DNA from 2 places in the Sporosarcina sp. FSL K6-5500 genome. Region 1 is predicted to be linked to the other one. Evidence: a T-box and tRNA genes for the amino acid it is inferred to sense, from the RefSeq annotation. Region 1 holds a T-box; the other holds one or more tRNA genes.
What was found. The T-box of region 1 lies ahead of metG (methionine--tRNA ligase). A T-box ahead of a tRNA ligase gene usually reads a tRNA of that ligase, here a tRNA-Met.

Region 1 (7,890 bases):
CAGGAAAGTTACTCATCACCAAAGCGAAAGAAGCGGGTGTACCAAACGGTCCGCTACTGAAACAGTTGAAGAGCGGAGAAGATGTGATATTGGAGGACGGGCGAGTTGTTGCCAGTTCGGACGTCACCGGGGAACCGCAAGAAGGATTTATAGTTGCCATTCTTGGTGATACAAATTATTGTAGTGCCGCTGTTGAACTGGCGCAAGACACGGACATTCTCGTTCACGAGGCTACGTTCGATATAGATACGGGAAATCTGGCGAAAGAATATGGCCATTCAACAATCGGGGATGCAGCACGGGTAGCGCAAGAAGCAGGAGCTAAAACGCTTATTGCAAATCATATTAGTGCCCGTTTCATGCCTAGCGACGTGGCGCAATTGCAAAAACAAGGGGAAGCCATTTTCCCTGCACTCCATATTGCGGAAGACTTCTCACGGTTCGAATGGAAAAACGGTGAAGTTATTCGGGACTAAACATGAATTCAGAGTGATATAGGTGCTTTTCAGCCGTTACATCTACTTGAACATAGCAATATCTTATGTGAAAATATGTAAGCTGAAACCCGATTTTTCCTATTGCAGGAAGAATCGGGTTTAGTGTATGTATCAAACATTATTTTACAGAAATAACTTGTCCATTTGTCATTTTCTCGAGTTCATCTGGTGTTAATTGAAATATTGCTTTCGGATGTCCAGCAGCAGCCCAGATCGTTTCATACTTGAAAAGGTCTTCGTCAATTAAGGTTAGTACAGAGTTTTTATGCCCTAATGGGGGAACCCCGCCAATAACAAATCCTGTGGATTCACGGACAAAATCAGCGTCTGCTTTACCTAGTTTGTCATTTAGCGTTTGAGCAACTAGCTTCTCATCAATGCGATTGATTCCACTCGCAACAACTAATAGCGGCTCATTTGTACTTTTTAGTTTGAATATAATCGATTTAGCAATCTGCGCGACCTCACACCCTAAGGCATCTGCCGCTTCTTGAGCAGTTCGAGCGCTGTCTGTCAATTTGTTGACCTCGTTTGGATGTCCTAATTCCAATAGTTTCTCTTGTACTTGTTTAACACTAGTCGTTAACTTCTGCATTTATCTCAATCCCTTCAAACATTTTCGTTTAATAGACAATATTCTACAAAGTTATAACCTTTACCTTTATTTTTGGTGAACACTCAGAAAGGTTATATAACTCCATTAGGAGATATTTGGAACTACTACGTAGAATTGAATGAGTTAGACAAATACTTTATCTGGTTCGTGAAGTTTCCACGAATTTTATATCTCGAGTAGGTGAATAAATTATATTTACTATTGGTAGATACCTAAGAGGATACTCTACAGGCATATCACTAAAAAAGTAGTAGTGCGAACCCGTGCCAGGGTTTGCACTACTACTTTTTCATTTATAAATTACTGTCCAATATTGGCAGGATAACTTATTTAAAACATCCAGCCTCGCTCATACTGTTTCGGCGACTGGATCTCAACACGGAGGTCTTTTGCCGCTGTATATGCCCAGTACGGGTCGCGCAATAGTTCGCGTGCCAGCAAAATCATATCGGCACGGCCGTTTTTCAAGATTTCTTCTGCTTGGATACCAGTTGTGATCAGGCCAACTGCGCCCGTTAATATATCGGCACCATCTTTAATTGTTTCCGAAAATTTCACTTGATAGCCAGGAAATGAATCAATTGCGGCTGGGACGACCGCTCCGGAACTAACATCAATTAGATCGACGCCTTGCTCTTTCATCCACTTCGCCATTTCAATGTACGCAACGGACGTCATGCCTCCGTCAGTATAATCATGTGCGGATATTCGGACGAACAAGGGACCTTCCCAAACAGTGCGAACTACGTCGATAATTTCACGTAACAAGCGATAGCGGTTTACTGCAGAGCCGCCGTAATCATCCGTCCGTTTATTCGATAAAGGCGACAAGAATTCATTAATAAGATAGCCATGTGCACCATGGAGTTCAATGACGTCAAACCCGGCTTTCTTCGCACGAATTGCACCTTCCTTGAATGCTTGTACAGTCGTTTTTATATCGTCTATAGTCATTTCAACAGGCGATTTATACTTTTCATTGAATGCAATTGCGGACGGTGCATAAATATCGCCGTCGACTGTCGCTTTACGTCCAGCATGTGCGAGCTGGATGCCCGTTTTCGCGCCCTGCTGTTGCATGAGATGGACCACTTCTGTTAATCCCGCAATATGGTCGTCGCTCCAGATGCCAAGATCTTGTGAGGAAATTCGTCCCGCAGGTTGTACTGCTGTAGCCTCAACAATGATAAGGCCAACTTGACCGACAGCACGTGTGGCGTAATGTGTCTTATGCCAATCCTCAATCATTCCGTCTTCGTTATGGCTCGAATACATACACATCGGTGACATAACGATGCGGTTTTTAAATTCAACATCGCGTATTGTAAATGGTTCAAATAACTTTGCCATGTTTTTAACCCCCTAAATGATTAATACGATTAGTATAACAAATGCGGGAATATAAGGCGGGGGTCCCGACTTGGAAAGATGATTGGCATTAACACGATTTTTCAAAAAAAGTGTCAGAGAACGACCCCCTAAATAGCAGGAGAAGTTATCACCATTCTAGAAGAGTTATCTATCAAAGGAAAAGTTGGTGGGAAAATGGAGGCTTTTTTAGTTATAGATGTGCAAAATGGAATAGTGAATTTCGGTAATTTTCAAGAGAGCTGTCAATAATCAAGATTGTTATTAAGGATTTCAAGGCTAATGGAAAACCTGTTATTTTCATTAGGCATTGGTCAGATGTAATTGAAGTAATGGATTACGAGGAATTTGTCAAAGAGTATAAACTATCTAACTTACGTTGAAGCAAAGATATGACTTAAAACAGATACATTGGGGGAATAAAAGTGAACATAAAAATTACAGAGCAGATTGCAAAAATTCAAAGTAGTAATCATTTCTCAGGTACTGTATTTGTTAAAGATGGGGAAAGGATTTTGGCAGATGTAAGCTATGGTTATGCTAATCGTTCTGAACAATTAAAAAATCAAACAACATCTCGATATGGAATAGCGTCTGGATGTAAGCTTTTCACCTCAATTGCAATTTGTCAGCTTGTAGAAGAAGGAAAACTATCTTTTGATACGACTATAGGAGAATGTCTTGATTTGGATTTTCCGTATTTAGACGAAAAGATAACCATCCACCATTTACTGACGCATACTACAGGAATGCCAGATTATTTCGATGAAGAAGTCATGGATGACTTTGAGGAACTGTGGGTCAAAAATCCGATGTATCACTTAAGACGTTTGAGCGACTTTTTGCCACTTTTTCAAAATGAGCACATGAAATCTCCGAAAGTAGGGCGGTTTCACTACAATAATGCAGGTTATATTTTGCTAGGTTTGATAGTTGAACAAGTAAGTGGACTTGTCTTTACTGACTACGTTGAAGAACGTATTTTTAAAGAAGTCGGCATGTTAGAATCAGGATACTTTGCGTTTGATGCTCTTCCGCAAGGGACTGCTTTAGGGTATATAGATAATTCAGACGGAACATGGAAAACGAATATTTATTCACTACCAGTAAAAGGCGGTTCGGATGGCGGAGCATATGTAACAGCAAAAGATATGGTTAGGCTATGGGAAGCCTTGATGAACCATCGACTTCTAAATGAGGTACTAACCAATCAGTTACTCACGGCTCATACTCAAGTCGATGAAGATAGCTTTTATGGATATGGCATATGGATTAAGAAAAATGAAAAAGGTGTATTTAAGTATCATGTAATGGGCTATGATCCTGGAGTTAGCTTTCACTCCGCTTATTTTCCCAATTCATCTCAAATAGTTGTTGTATGCTCAAACAAGTCAACAGGAGCATCTGACATTATGAATGGAATTGAAGAGGAACTGACAAGGTTCCAAGCCTTTAAATAAAGAATGACTTGAACCTTATTAAAATTGACGAAGAGGAGAGTGGGAAAGTTAGATATGGGGATTTTTTTGATTGGGGAATATCTTAAAAGTGAAAGAGTAATAATGCGAGAAATTGAGGAGAAAGATTGGGTAGATGTTCATAAATATGCATCGCAACAACTAGTGTGTCAGTACCAACCGTGGGGACCAAACTCTGAGGAGGAATCTGAAGAGTTTGTAAAAAAAGTTATTGTAGATGCAAAAAAGAAACCAAGAAGTCGATTTGTATTTGCCATAATTTTAAGGGGAAACGGAAACATGATTGGGGCAGCTGAGTTAAATATCCAAGATTATAGCAATAAAATCGGAGAAATTGGCTACATTATAAATCCAGATTTTTGGGGAATGGGATATGCAACAGAGGCAGCGAAATTGGTAATTGAATTCAGTTTTAAAAATTTTAATCTCCATCGTATTTATGCGACATGCGACCCAAGAAATGTTGCTTCATCAAAGGTGCTAGAGAAAATAGGCATGACAAAAGAAGGTAGAATACGTGAGGATTTATTACTAAAAGATGGATGGCGTGATTCCCTTTTATACAGTATTTTAGTTCATGAGTGGAGTGGAAAATAGAGTGCTAAATTTTCACCAAAAGATGATAAATAACTTTAATACCGAATCGATTTCTGTGCAAAAAAAACGAGTGAAAGTTACTACTATATATAAATATAGTTTTGACTGATAGAAGGGGAAATTATGAATAGAGAACATTATTTATATGAAGAATTTATATGTATTTCTGGATTATTAAACCAACAGTTAGACATTGTACCCGTCTTATATGGTTCATTAGGTCTTGGAAAAGTAACAAATATCGACTTTTCTCCTCAAGATATTGATATACTTGTGCCCTTAACTTATTTAGAAGAAAAATGGAAATTTCTCCAACATACCATGGAACAGCTAGGCTATAGAATGGTTAACTTACAGGAACATGAATTTATTAAAAATGATATTAAAATTGGGTTTGCTTTTACGGAAGATTTATTGGAATTTGCGGATGTAGATTATACAAGTTTAAACCTATTTGAAGATGCTGGTTCAGAATACTATTTACCTACGATTTTGGATTTCGTTAAAGTCTATAATAAATCGCTAGAAGATGGCTATAGAAGAACAAAAAATAACAATAAGGACTTGGATAAATTAGAGATTTTAAATATAATTATACAGAATACATTATAATTACAATGAATATAAGTTCTCAAAATGGCATACTCTAAATGAGGAAATAACTTACATAAAAGTAACTAGATTAAGTTTTACAATCGAAATAATTTTTGGGGCAACTCATTATTCACAAATCCCATATGTAATGCATGGTGACTCCTTTACTTGTAATAATCCACTGTAGTGTATCGCTGACGTTGTGATACAAGTATGGTTAACATGACCACGAAATACGTTTATTTATTATTTGCATTTACACACACACTTCTCTATAATCAATTCAAACCTTATATCAAACGGCAATGACGAGGAAAAGTAATGAGACGATGTTATATAGAGAGCTTCTGTTGGTGGAAATGAAGCAAACTAGTCTGATGAACATGATCTCCGAGCTTTGCACTGAAAATCCGCGGATGAGTAGGCTGCAACAAGATTTGGCACTTGTTACAAATGTCAAAGTATACTCGCAGGATTTGTAGCGACGTACTTACTAAGACAAGTGGCGTGAGCTATTTGTGAACTAAGGTGGTACCACGAGTGAAATATTAACCTCGTCCTTATCGATACGATAAGTGGCGGGGTTTTTTGTATGCCCTAAAAAGGAGGAATTGGTTTGAGCATTTTAATTGGGGGCGCGTGGCCATATGCCAATGGGTCATTGCATTTAGGTCATATCGCAGCGTTGTTACCGGGGGATATTTTAGCGAGGTATTACCGACTAAAGGGTGAATCCGTCTTATATGTGTCTGGTAGCGATTGTAATGGTACACCTATTTCGATTAGGGCCAATCAAGAAGGGCTAGCGATTCAAGATATCGCAGATCGCTATCATCAAGAATTTATAGAAAGCTTTGCGATACTGGGATTTAGTTATGATTTTTATTCCAGAACGGATAGTCAACAACATCATGAAGTTGTCCAGCGGATTTTCTTGCAGCTACTTGAGAATGGATATATTTATAAAAAAGAGATTGAACAAACCTATTGTGAGTTTGACTACCAATTTTTACCAGATCGCTATGTGGAGGGAGTTTGTCCGAACTGTGGACATCCATCTCGTGGGGATCAATGTGATAATTGTTCAACCATCCTTGATCCGCTTGATTTAATTGACCGTAAATGCAAAATTTGTGGCAATGAACCAACCACAAAGGCAACGGAACACTTCTACTTTTCATTAAGTTCATTTCAACATGAGCTAGAAGAGCAAGTTAAGAAGGTTCGGGCAAACAAAGCGTGGAGAGAAAATGCCATCCATTTATCAGAAAGATATTTGACAGAAGGTTTACATGACCGCGCTGTGTCCAGAGATTTACAAAATGGAGTTAGTGTCCCAGTACAAGGTTATGAGGATAAAAAAGTGTACGTTTGGATTGAAGCAGTATCAGGTTATTATTCGGCCAGTCAACAATGGGCGATTGACACTAATCAAAGTGATGAAGCTTTTTGGAATGAAGAGACCGTATCTTACTATGTACATGGGAAAGACAACATTCCCTTCCACTCGATTATTTGGCCATCTATTTTATCGGGTATTGGAAAGGACGCTTTTCCAACACATATCGTTTCAAACGAGTACTTAACATTAGAAAAAATGAAACTATCAACGAGCAAAAACTGGGCTGTGTGGGTTCCCGCCATTTTGGAAAGTTATGATCCTGACTCCATTCGATACTTTCTAACTGCAAATGCACCTGAAAATAGAGACGCTGATTTTTCGTGGCGTGAATTCATTTTCAGTCATAATTCTGAGCTTCTTGGTGCTTACGGTAACCTCGTAAATCGGACGTTGAAGTTTATTGACAAATCATTTGAAGGGGCTGTTTCTGGTAACCTGGATTTAGATATTGTAGAAATGACTCAATCTAGATATGGTGAGATTGGTCACTTGATTGAACAAGGTCATTTCAAACAAGCGATTGAAACGATTTTTGAAACCATTCGCTTCGGAAATAAATACTTTGATACAAAACAACCTTGGAAAGAAATCCATGAGAACAGGGAAGAGTGCAAGAATATTTTACTTACATGTGTGCATATTATTGCAAATTGTGCTCAGTTATTATCGCCATTCCTACCTTTTTCAAGTGATAAAGTAAAAGCAATGTTGAATTTAGCACCATTTACTTGGGAACCCATAGAAAAATCAATATATCAAACCTTTCAAGTAAGTCCTTTATTTGAACGAATCGATTTAAATCAGATTGAGATCGAATTAGAAAAGTTGAAATTGAATGCAATATAAGCAAAGGCTCGAGAGTATAACAATAACTAAACCGCTATTCAACGTTGTAAGTTAATAACATCGAGGGCTTTCTCCCTAGGAAGCGTTGATGGGAAAAATCAAATGCTGGATAAGGCTAAATCTTTTGTCAGAAAGTCTTCAATACTAAACTATTTCACAAAATATGAGTTGCGCTATATCCCTCAAAAAAATCATTTCATATTGAGTGGTTCCGAAATGCGAAATATTATGATAATATCTATGTATCTATGAAAGGTGGAGTTTATTATGAAAAAAACTACTATTATCTATCGATGCAACGTCTTAGGGGAAACGATCGGCGACTAATCGGGTAAATTAAATTGTTTAAAAAGACTATTTTTAAATAAAAAGGAATGCTCGATTGCTCGTTCGAATTATAGGGGGAGCATTCATGTTAAATCAGCAAGGATTTAATTTATGGGCGAATGACTATGATCAAACAGTACAAGTGTGTGAAGAAAATAATTTGTA
Region 2 (7,890 bases), 2.4 Mb from region 1:
GGGTTGGTTATAAAAATCTTCGCGAATCAACTTCTGGTTCCTTTATGGAATGTCACGGGAGCGGCGATTGCCGGCAATATCGGTTTCGCGGTAATTGCATTTGGGTTGCTGCTTTACTTTAAAACAGTATGGCCAATTCGCCTTGCACCAACACGTTTTTACGGATGGGTGATAGTGGCAACTACTCTCATGATAGCCATTGTTTTACCGTGGATGCTCATTGCAGACGGGTTTTTATTCGACCAATTACCAGATCGGATTGAGGCGACACTTATCGCATTAACATCTGTTTCGGTGGGAGCGGTTGTTTTCCTTTTCGTCATTATGAAATCACGTATAATGGCAGAGAAGGAATGGTTTCTTCTGCCATTCGGTAAACGTTTAGCTACATTGCAATTACGACTTACTAAAAGAAAAGGTGAATAGGATGCATCAGTTAACAATTATTGGTCTCGGCGCGGGTGACCTCGACCAATTGGCGCTAGGGACATATCGAAAGTTGAAAGAAGCGAAATATATTGTCGCGCGTACGGACCAGCACCCTGCTGTCGCCGAATTAAGAGCGGAAGGCATTGTTCTCATGAGCTTCGATGAAATTTATGAAAAACACGACTCGTTCGAGCATGTATATGATGAAATCGTAGAACAACTGCTCCTTATGTGTGCACAACAACCAGTGACCTATGTAGTACCGGGACATCCGCTTGTTGCGGAACGGACAGTCCAATTATTAGTCGAGAAAGAACGCGAAGGTTTAATCCAAATGGAAATTGCGGGTGGAAATAGTTTTCTTGACCCGATTTTTGCAGCGTTGCGCATCGATCCGATTGAAGGGTTTCAGCTACTCGATGGTACGGATATGAAACGCGATGATGTCCAGATGAAGCAACATATTTTAATTGGACAAGTGTACGATGCGTTCGTGGCATCTGAAGTGAAACTGTCATTAATGGAGAAATACGCCTACGACCATCCAGTGACGGTTGTAACGGCGGCAGGTTCTACGGGCGAGCAATTGATTACAGTTCCGCTATTTGAACTGGACCGTGTCACTGAAATTAATAATTTGACTACCGTTTATGTACCGCCTGTAGTTGAAAGAGAAGCGCGATTGAAAGATTGGTCGACGTTCAGGGAAATCATCGCTGCACTGCGCGCTCCGGGCGGGTGCCCATGGGATCGTGAACAGACGCATGCATCGTTGAAGCGGTATTTGCTTGAAGAAACACACGAACTGCTTGAGGCGATTGATAGTGAAGATGACGACGCAGTGATTGAAGAGCTTGGTGATGTACTGTTACAAGTATTCCTTCATGCTCAAATTGGCGAAGACGACGGTTATTTTGCCATGGAAGATGTGCTTCAATCGGTAGGATCGAAAATGATTCGCCGCCACCCTCATGTTTTTGGAGATAAAAGCGTGGTAAATTCAGAAGAAGTTCTGCAAAATTGGCAAGAAATTAAGCAACAGGAAAAACCGCAAGCCGACTCACTCTTGGAAGGTCAAGAACGTCCTTCTTCATCACTTTTAACGTCACTTAATTATCAAAAAGAGGCGGCAAAGGTTGGGTTTGATTGGCCAACGATTGACGGTGCTTTAGAAAAATTTGATGAAGAATGGTTGGAGTTCCGTAAAGAACTAGAGAGTGGTACGAAATACAGTCAAATGGACGAGCTAGGTGACGTTCTGTTCACAATTGTTAATATTTCACGCTTCCTCAAGTTATCTCCAGAAGAAGCAATGGTCCATGCAAATCAAAAGTTCAACAGACGGTTTTCATTTGTCGAAAAGAGTGTGAAAGATGGACAAGGCAAGTTTACTGACTATACACTTGATGAACTTGAAGAGTTTTGGAAACTAGCAAAAAAAGGGGAAGATAATGATGAGACTCGATAAATTTTTGAAAGTATCTCGACTAATTAAAAGACGGACACTCGCAAAACAAGTAGCTGATCAAGGGCGTATAACAATAAATGAAAAAGTGGCAAAAGCGTCATCGGTTGTAAAAGAAAGCGATGAATTGGCGATCCGTTTCGGTCAGAAGATTGTAACGGTTAAAATTAACATGCTGAAAGAGACGACGAAAAAAGACGATGCAGCCTCAATGTACACGATTTTGAAGGAAGAGAAGCTTGAAAAAGTGGAACCGGAATTCATGGATGATGAAGACTGAACAACATGACAGGGAATTTTCCTGTCATGTTTTTTTATGTCCTAGCATAAGATAGCTGTGAACGTACAAGCAAAGGGGGAAGCATATAATGCAATTTCAAACTGATAGTCCTACGTACGCAATTCCATCAGGAGACCATGTCGTCACTATGCGCAACAGAAAACGGATGGATCTCACATCTGTAAAATCAATCGACCGCTTCGATCAGGAAGAATTTCTCGTTCGAACATCGCAAGGATTATTGCAAATCCGGGGAGAGGAACTGCGCATTGTTCATCTCGATGTCGATAAAGGGCTTCTAACGCTAGAAGGAACGGTCGGCACTATTCAATACGATGAAGAAGAATCAGGTTCAAAAGGTTTCCTCCATAAATTGTTTGGATGAGTCTATCCGTTCAATTTCTTAGCCTGCTTGCTATGATTGGGACGGGCATTGTTGCTGGGGCATTCATGGACATGATTGGAACAAGTACCGCGCACGCCGGGAAGAAATCGATTATTCGAAAGCGTGCGGTTTGGCTCGAAGTCATTGGATGGGTACTCGTCGGATGTTGGACGTTTTACATCCTTTATCTCGTCAGGGATGGGGCGTGGCGGATATATGATCCAGTTGCACAGATTAGTGGAATGCTGCTATACGTAACTATTTTTTATAAGCCGTTCCGGTTTTTCGGGAGGATCTTGTTGGTGTTGTTAATAAGGCCGCTCTTGTTCCTCGTGCGTCTGATTGTATCTATTATCAGTCTAGTCATTCGTTTTATAGTGAAAGTCTTTGCAGTCCTCTTTACACCATTTGTTAAAATATTCCGTATCATTTCCGGAAAACTCTTTAAAAGAAGGGTGAAATGATATATAATTTATGGACTAACAAATTGTAGTGTGTGAAGAGGGGAAGTGCAGGACGTGGAACAGAAACAGCAGAGGAAATCGTCCGAAAGGGTCGCATCGATTCAAACTGAATATGTCCGCTCACTTCAAAAGAAAGAGACTAGGAAGAATGCGCGGAAAGTCCGTTTATACCGTAGACTGGCTGTGTTTGCTATTGTGGCAGCCGTTATTCTAGGTGGTCTGACGAATATGTTCATCAACCAGAAACAGACGTTGGCAGCGAAAGAGTTGCAAAAAGTCGAGGTGCTGGCCCAGCTTGAAGGGGTACAGGAAGAACAAGAAATGCTAAAAAGACAACTTGTGAAATTGAATGATGATGACTATATCGCAAAACTTGCACGCAAGGAATATTTCTTGTCTGAAAAGAGCGAAATCATTTTTTCAATACCCGAAAACAATAGAAAAACAGATGAACAAGACAAAGGAAAAGAGTAGTCTTATTGACACTCTTTTTTTATTGGCTATAATGGAAGTAAGGATCCTGCAATTTGCAGGGCTCATTAATACGGTTGCAAGGCTCCCAGCGCGGGGCCCGCTTAAATTTTAAGGAGGAGCATTTTTTTTATGTCAATTGAAGTAGGCAGCAAGCTAGAGGGTAAAGTAACAGGAATCACAAACTTCGGGGCGTTTGTTGAGCTACCGAATGGCTCAACAGGCCTGGTCCATATCAGTGAAGTGGCGGACAATTATGTCAAGGACATCAACGATCATTTTAAAGTCGGTGACATGGTTGAAGTGAAAGTGATGAACGTCGGTGCAGATGGTAAAATTGGGTTGTCGATTAGAAAAGCGAAACCTGAATCTGAACAGCGTCCAGAACGTCCTCAGCGCCCGCAACGTCCGCGTCAAGGTGGTGGCCGTCCTGCTATGGATCGCCCAGAGAACTTTGAACAAAAAATGGCAAAGTTCATGAAAGATAGCGAAGAGCGTCTCTCTACTTTGAAAAGAGCGACAGAATCGAAACGCGGTGGCCGTGGCGCAAGCAGAGGGTAACTTGCTAGCTGTTTCAATTCATGAAAAAGTGTACGAATAGTATGAAGAAAAGTAGTGAACAAAGGGAATGACCCTTGTTCGCTGCTTTTTTGTGCGGAGAATTGTAATGTTAAATGGTGAAACTGTCACGGAAATCGTGAACTGTCATGGCAAATGACGAAACTGTAATGGCAATCGTCTGAACTGTCATGTCAAATGGCGAAACTGTGATGGCAATCGCGAATTGTCATGGTAAATGGTGAAACTGTGACGGCATTCGTCTGAACTGTCATGGTAAATGACGAGACTATCACGGGAAATCACATAAACCGTCACAGCTCCCCAAACAATCGCGCATTTTTTCATTGCAAAAAAAGCAGTTCCTACATCGAGAATTCACGATGTAGGAACTGCTTTTTTAGTAATTTATTGTCCAACTCCTGGACGGTTGTATCTGCATTTCATAAATGGCGGCAGAGGGGATCGAACCCCCGACCTCACGGGTATGAACCGTACGCTCTAGCCAGCTGAGCTACGCCGCCTTCGTATATTCTAGTTAGCACTTGTTTCCGCTTGATCAGAACAACAATACTTATAATACAAGTGAATCAATGCAGTGTCAACCCGTCTTAGGAAAAAAGAAAAAACAGTTCGGAATGAGTCGAAACATTTTGTTTTCTTGTTGTCATGAACAGACAATTTCTTTCCATCTGCCTATGTATACTCAAGGCATAGCAGACATAGGGGGAATGAGGAATGAAACTAATTGATCATTTAGCACGTCCAGTGGGCCATCCAATTGGTATGTATGTCGAGATGATTGGAAAACGAAAAATGCACATTTTAGTTGCGACTCTATTCTTGTTTGGATCTTTTTTCTTGTCGCAAGCCGTATTGTTCGATGCAGCGGTTCCTTTTTTCTTGCCAGTGTGGGCACTTGCACGGGCTCGCTTCAGAAAGCATCTCATATGGGTGTTCATTGGTGGGATGTTTGGAAGTGCATTCCTTGGTCTTGGACAGGCTGTTATCCATCTATTGATGCTCGCGTTATTTAATGCGGTTATTAAATATCCGATCATGCGAAAATCAGTACCGCTAACAGTAGCAGGATGTATTATCATTGTTCAAGTGTTGTGGCAGTTCATTATGCATATCGGGCAACCACCAGTAAATGTTCAATTATATATTGGCTTTGAAGCAGTTCTTGCTTTGTTCATGACTTTTTTCCTCTTTGTTGCTTTTCCTGCCGCAGATCGAATCTTCTTTGGTAAATGGACACCTGAACGACTTGGAGCGGCTTGCCTTGTCGGTGCGCTGGCTACAACTGGAATGAGTGGACTTATGCTAGGTCCTGTTTCGGTTTCAGGTACACTCATTCATCTGACAATTTTGCTTGCGGCGCTAGTGGGAGGGCTTCCATTTTCAACAACAATCGCAATGATCATCGCTGCTATTGTGGGGGTAGCAGAATTGTCCTTCACTGGAATGATGGCGGTGTATGGTATGACCGGATTTTTTGCAGGCACACTCCGCCGTTTCGGGAAAATTGGCATCGTGTTAGGAGGGGCCTCTGTATCGGGATTTTTCCTTATGTATGATCTGACCTTGCCTCTTGATACTTCACACTTTATAACACTCGCAACCGCGACGATTATTTTTTTACTGATCCCTTCGAAAAAACTAGAGTCGATTAAACGCATTTTTTATCCGGAGAATACAGAGACTACTGACAAACAACAAAAATGGTTAGCAGAGCGGCTCGATGATCAACTAGCTGATTTCAAAAAGTTCTCTGAATTTATGTCGACGCTTGTTGGCGACCGATCTTCCCCCCACGATAATGCAGATGTATTACCTCAGCAGGTTATTCCAAAAACTTGCCAGTCTTGTTTCCGTTATGCCAAGTGCTGGGAAGGTGCAGATAATGATATGGGCGGGCTTCTTAGTGAGTGGGAAATGACCTATTCTATGACGAAAAAAGCTAAGCGTCATCGTGTTGAGGAAAAGATTAAATATAAGTGCGTCCGATTCAATGGATTAGTTACGGAACTTGAGGAACAAGCTGCCAGTCGTTTATTGACGGGACAACTTCAGCATGGACGAAAAATGCTTGCCCTCCAGTTGCGTGATATGAGCACCCATCTGGACAAAATCATGAATGAAGTAAAAGAAGATTTGACTGTTTATAAGCCTGCCGAGGAAGATTTGGCAAAACGGCTCCAAGAGAAAGGTATTGAGTACTTCCAGATTGATGTTTTACCAGGAGAGAGGGGTGCGCGTCGCATCATCTGCTGTATTCCTGAGAAAAGATCTGATTTTGAAACGGATACGACAGTTGCGGAAAGGTTTATACTGCCAATTCTTGAAGAAATGTACGATGAGCCATTCCGGGTCGCCAAGTCTGCCGTTTTACAGGACCCTTTTCCACATATACAACTAACGTTTGGTTCGGCAGTTCGTTTTACCCTTGATTATGGTATCGCGGCAACAGCAGGCGGCGAAACATTTCACGCCGGTGATGCATATGAAGTGTTCCCAATTCATGAAGGGTTGACGGCGGTTTTGTTGTCAGATGGAATGGGCCAGGATTTAAATGCATATCGTGAGAGTCGAAAGGTAATTCGTTTAATGCGAGAATGTTTGGACCGGAAAATGGATCCTGAAACAGCCATGCATACGTTGCATTATATGATGTCTTTGAATGGGCTTGATGATATGTACGCCACGCTTGATCTGGCCCTCGTAGATTTGCAAGATGGTCGCATTTGGTCTTGGAAGGCAGGATCGATGAGCACATATATTAAACGCGGTGACGACTTTTTAAGACTGGATAGCAAATCGGTCCCTGTCGGTTTTCTTCCATCCTTTTCTGTGGAGGCAAAAAAAGAAGAGTTGAAGTCAGGAGACATTATACTTATGTTAACGGACGGGATTTTTAATGGGGATATCCCGCTTGAGAAGCAAGAGAGGTCGTTGTACAGTACGCTTGAAAAATATGGAGGATTCGAATGTGACAAAATTGCAGACCGTATTATGCATGAAATGGAGCGGAAGTTTGGTGTGATTGGAGACGATCGTACTGTGTTAGTTATGAAAATCGATCATGTTCTGCCGAAGTGGTCAAGTTTCACACCCTATTCACAAACTATTTCCCGGGAAAGGGTCATCGGATGAATATGTAAGTAAGTGAGTCCCCTCCTTTAGATATTCTATGGTAAAATTCGAGTAAGAATAAATTAGAAAAGAGGAGGGAGCGGAGCAATGGATAAATTTAAACAGACGATATTCCGTTTTATCAAGGAATGGTCACTCATCGCTCCGGGGGACCGTATTTTAATCGCCTGTTCGGGTGGAGTAGATTCGGTAGCGCTTTTACATTTCATGGCTTCAAATCAAGAAAGCATGGAGATTGAAGTTGCCGCAATTCACGTCGATCATAATTTGCGCGGAGAAGAGTCCGCGGCAGACGGCACATTTGTGGCAAGGCTGTGTGAAGTGTATGGGATTCCTTTTTTTGGCGGAAGTGTCCCGGTTCCGGCTATTATCGAGAAAGACGGTGGCAATGTGCAAGCTGTCTGCCGAAATGGACGGTATGCATTTTTCGAGGAGATCATGACAAAGCACGGTTATGATGTTTTAGCAACGGCACATCACGCAGAAGATCAGTTGGAAACGGTCTTGATGCAAGTAACGAAAGGCAGTCAGCCATTGGGGATGTCGGTGAAGCGTGAAGTTGAAGGTGGAATTCTTATTCGACCTTTCCTTCCGGCTATGAAAGCGAACCTCTATTCATATGTTGGAGAGCATGAATTACATTTTCGAGAAGATCCAAGTAATGAAAGTGATGCCTATCTGC

Region 2: it encodes a tRNA-Met, which carries the amino acid that the T-box ahead of metG (methionine--tRNA ligase) is inferred to sense. The anticodon was not compared.

What each region holds. Positions count from the first base shown of each region.
Region 1 covers NZ_JBBOTP010000001.1:3,977,468-3,985,357, forward strand. Annotated here, with positions in the region: gene rnz (ribonuclease Z) at 1-476, shown strand, start outside; gene MKX62_RS18935 (YbaK/EbsC family protein) at 616-1,092, opposite strand; gene namA (NADPH dehydrogenase NamA) at 1,444-2,463, opposite strand; gene MKX62_RS18945 (serine hydrolase domain-containing protein) at 2,907-3,941, shown strand; gene MKX62_RS18950 (GNAT family N-acetyltransferase) at 3,996-4,556, shown strand; gene MKX62_RS18955 (hypothetical protein) at 4,680-5,168, shown strand; T-box leader at 5,447-5,715, shown strand; gene metG (methionine--tRNA ligase) at 5,767-7,398, shown strand; gene MKX62_RS18965 (class I SAM-dependent methyltransferase) at 7,811-7,890, shown strand, end outside.
Region 2 covers NZ_JBBOTP010000001.1:1,548,839-1,556,728, reverse strand. Annotated here, with positions in the region: gene MKX62_RS07225 (putative polysaccharide biosynthesis protein) at 1-426, shown strand, start outside; gene mazG (nucleoside triphosphate pyrophosphohydrolase) at 428-1,897, shown strand; gene MKX62_RS07215 (RNA-binding S4 domain-containing protein) at 1,884-2,174, shown strand; gene yabP (sporulation protein YabP) at 2,263-2,559, shown strand; gene yabQ (spore cortex biosynthesis protein YabQ) at 2,556-3,023, shown strand; gene MKX62_RS07200 (FtsB family cell division protein) at 3,078-3,497, shown strand; gene MKX62_RS07195 (S1 domain-containing RNA-binding protein) at 3,627-4,055, shown strand; tRNA gene MKX62_RS07190 (tRNA-Met) at 4,503-4,576, opposite strand; gene MKX62_RS07185 (SpoIIE family protein phosphatase) at 4,791-7,208, shown strand; gene tilS (tRNA lysidine(34) synthetase TilS) at 7,296-7,890, shown strand, end outside.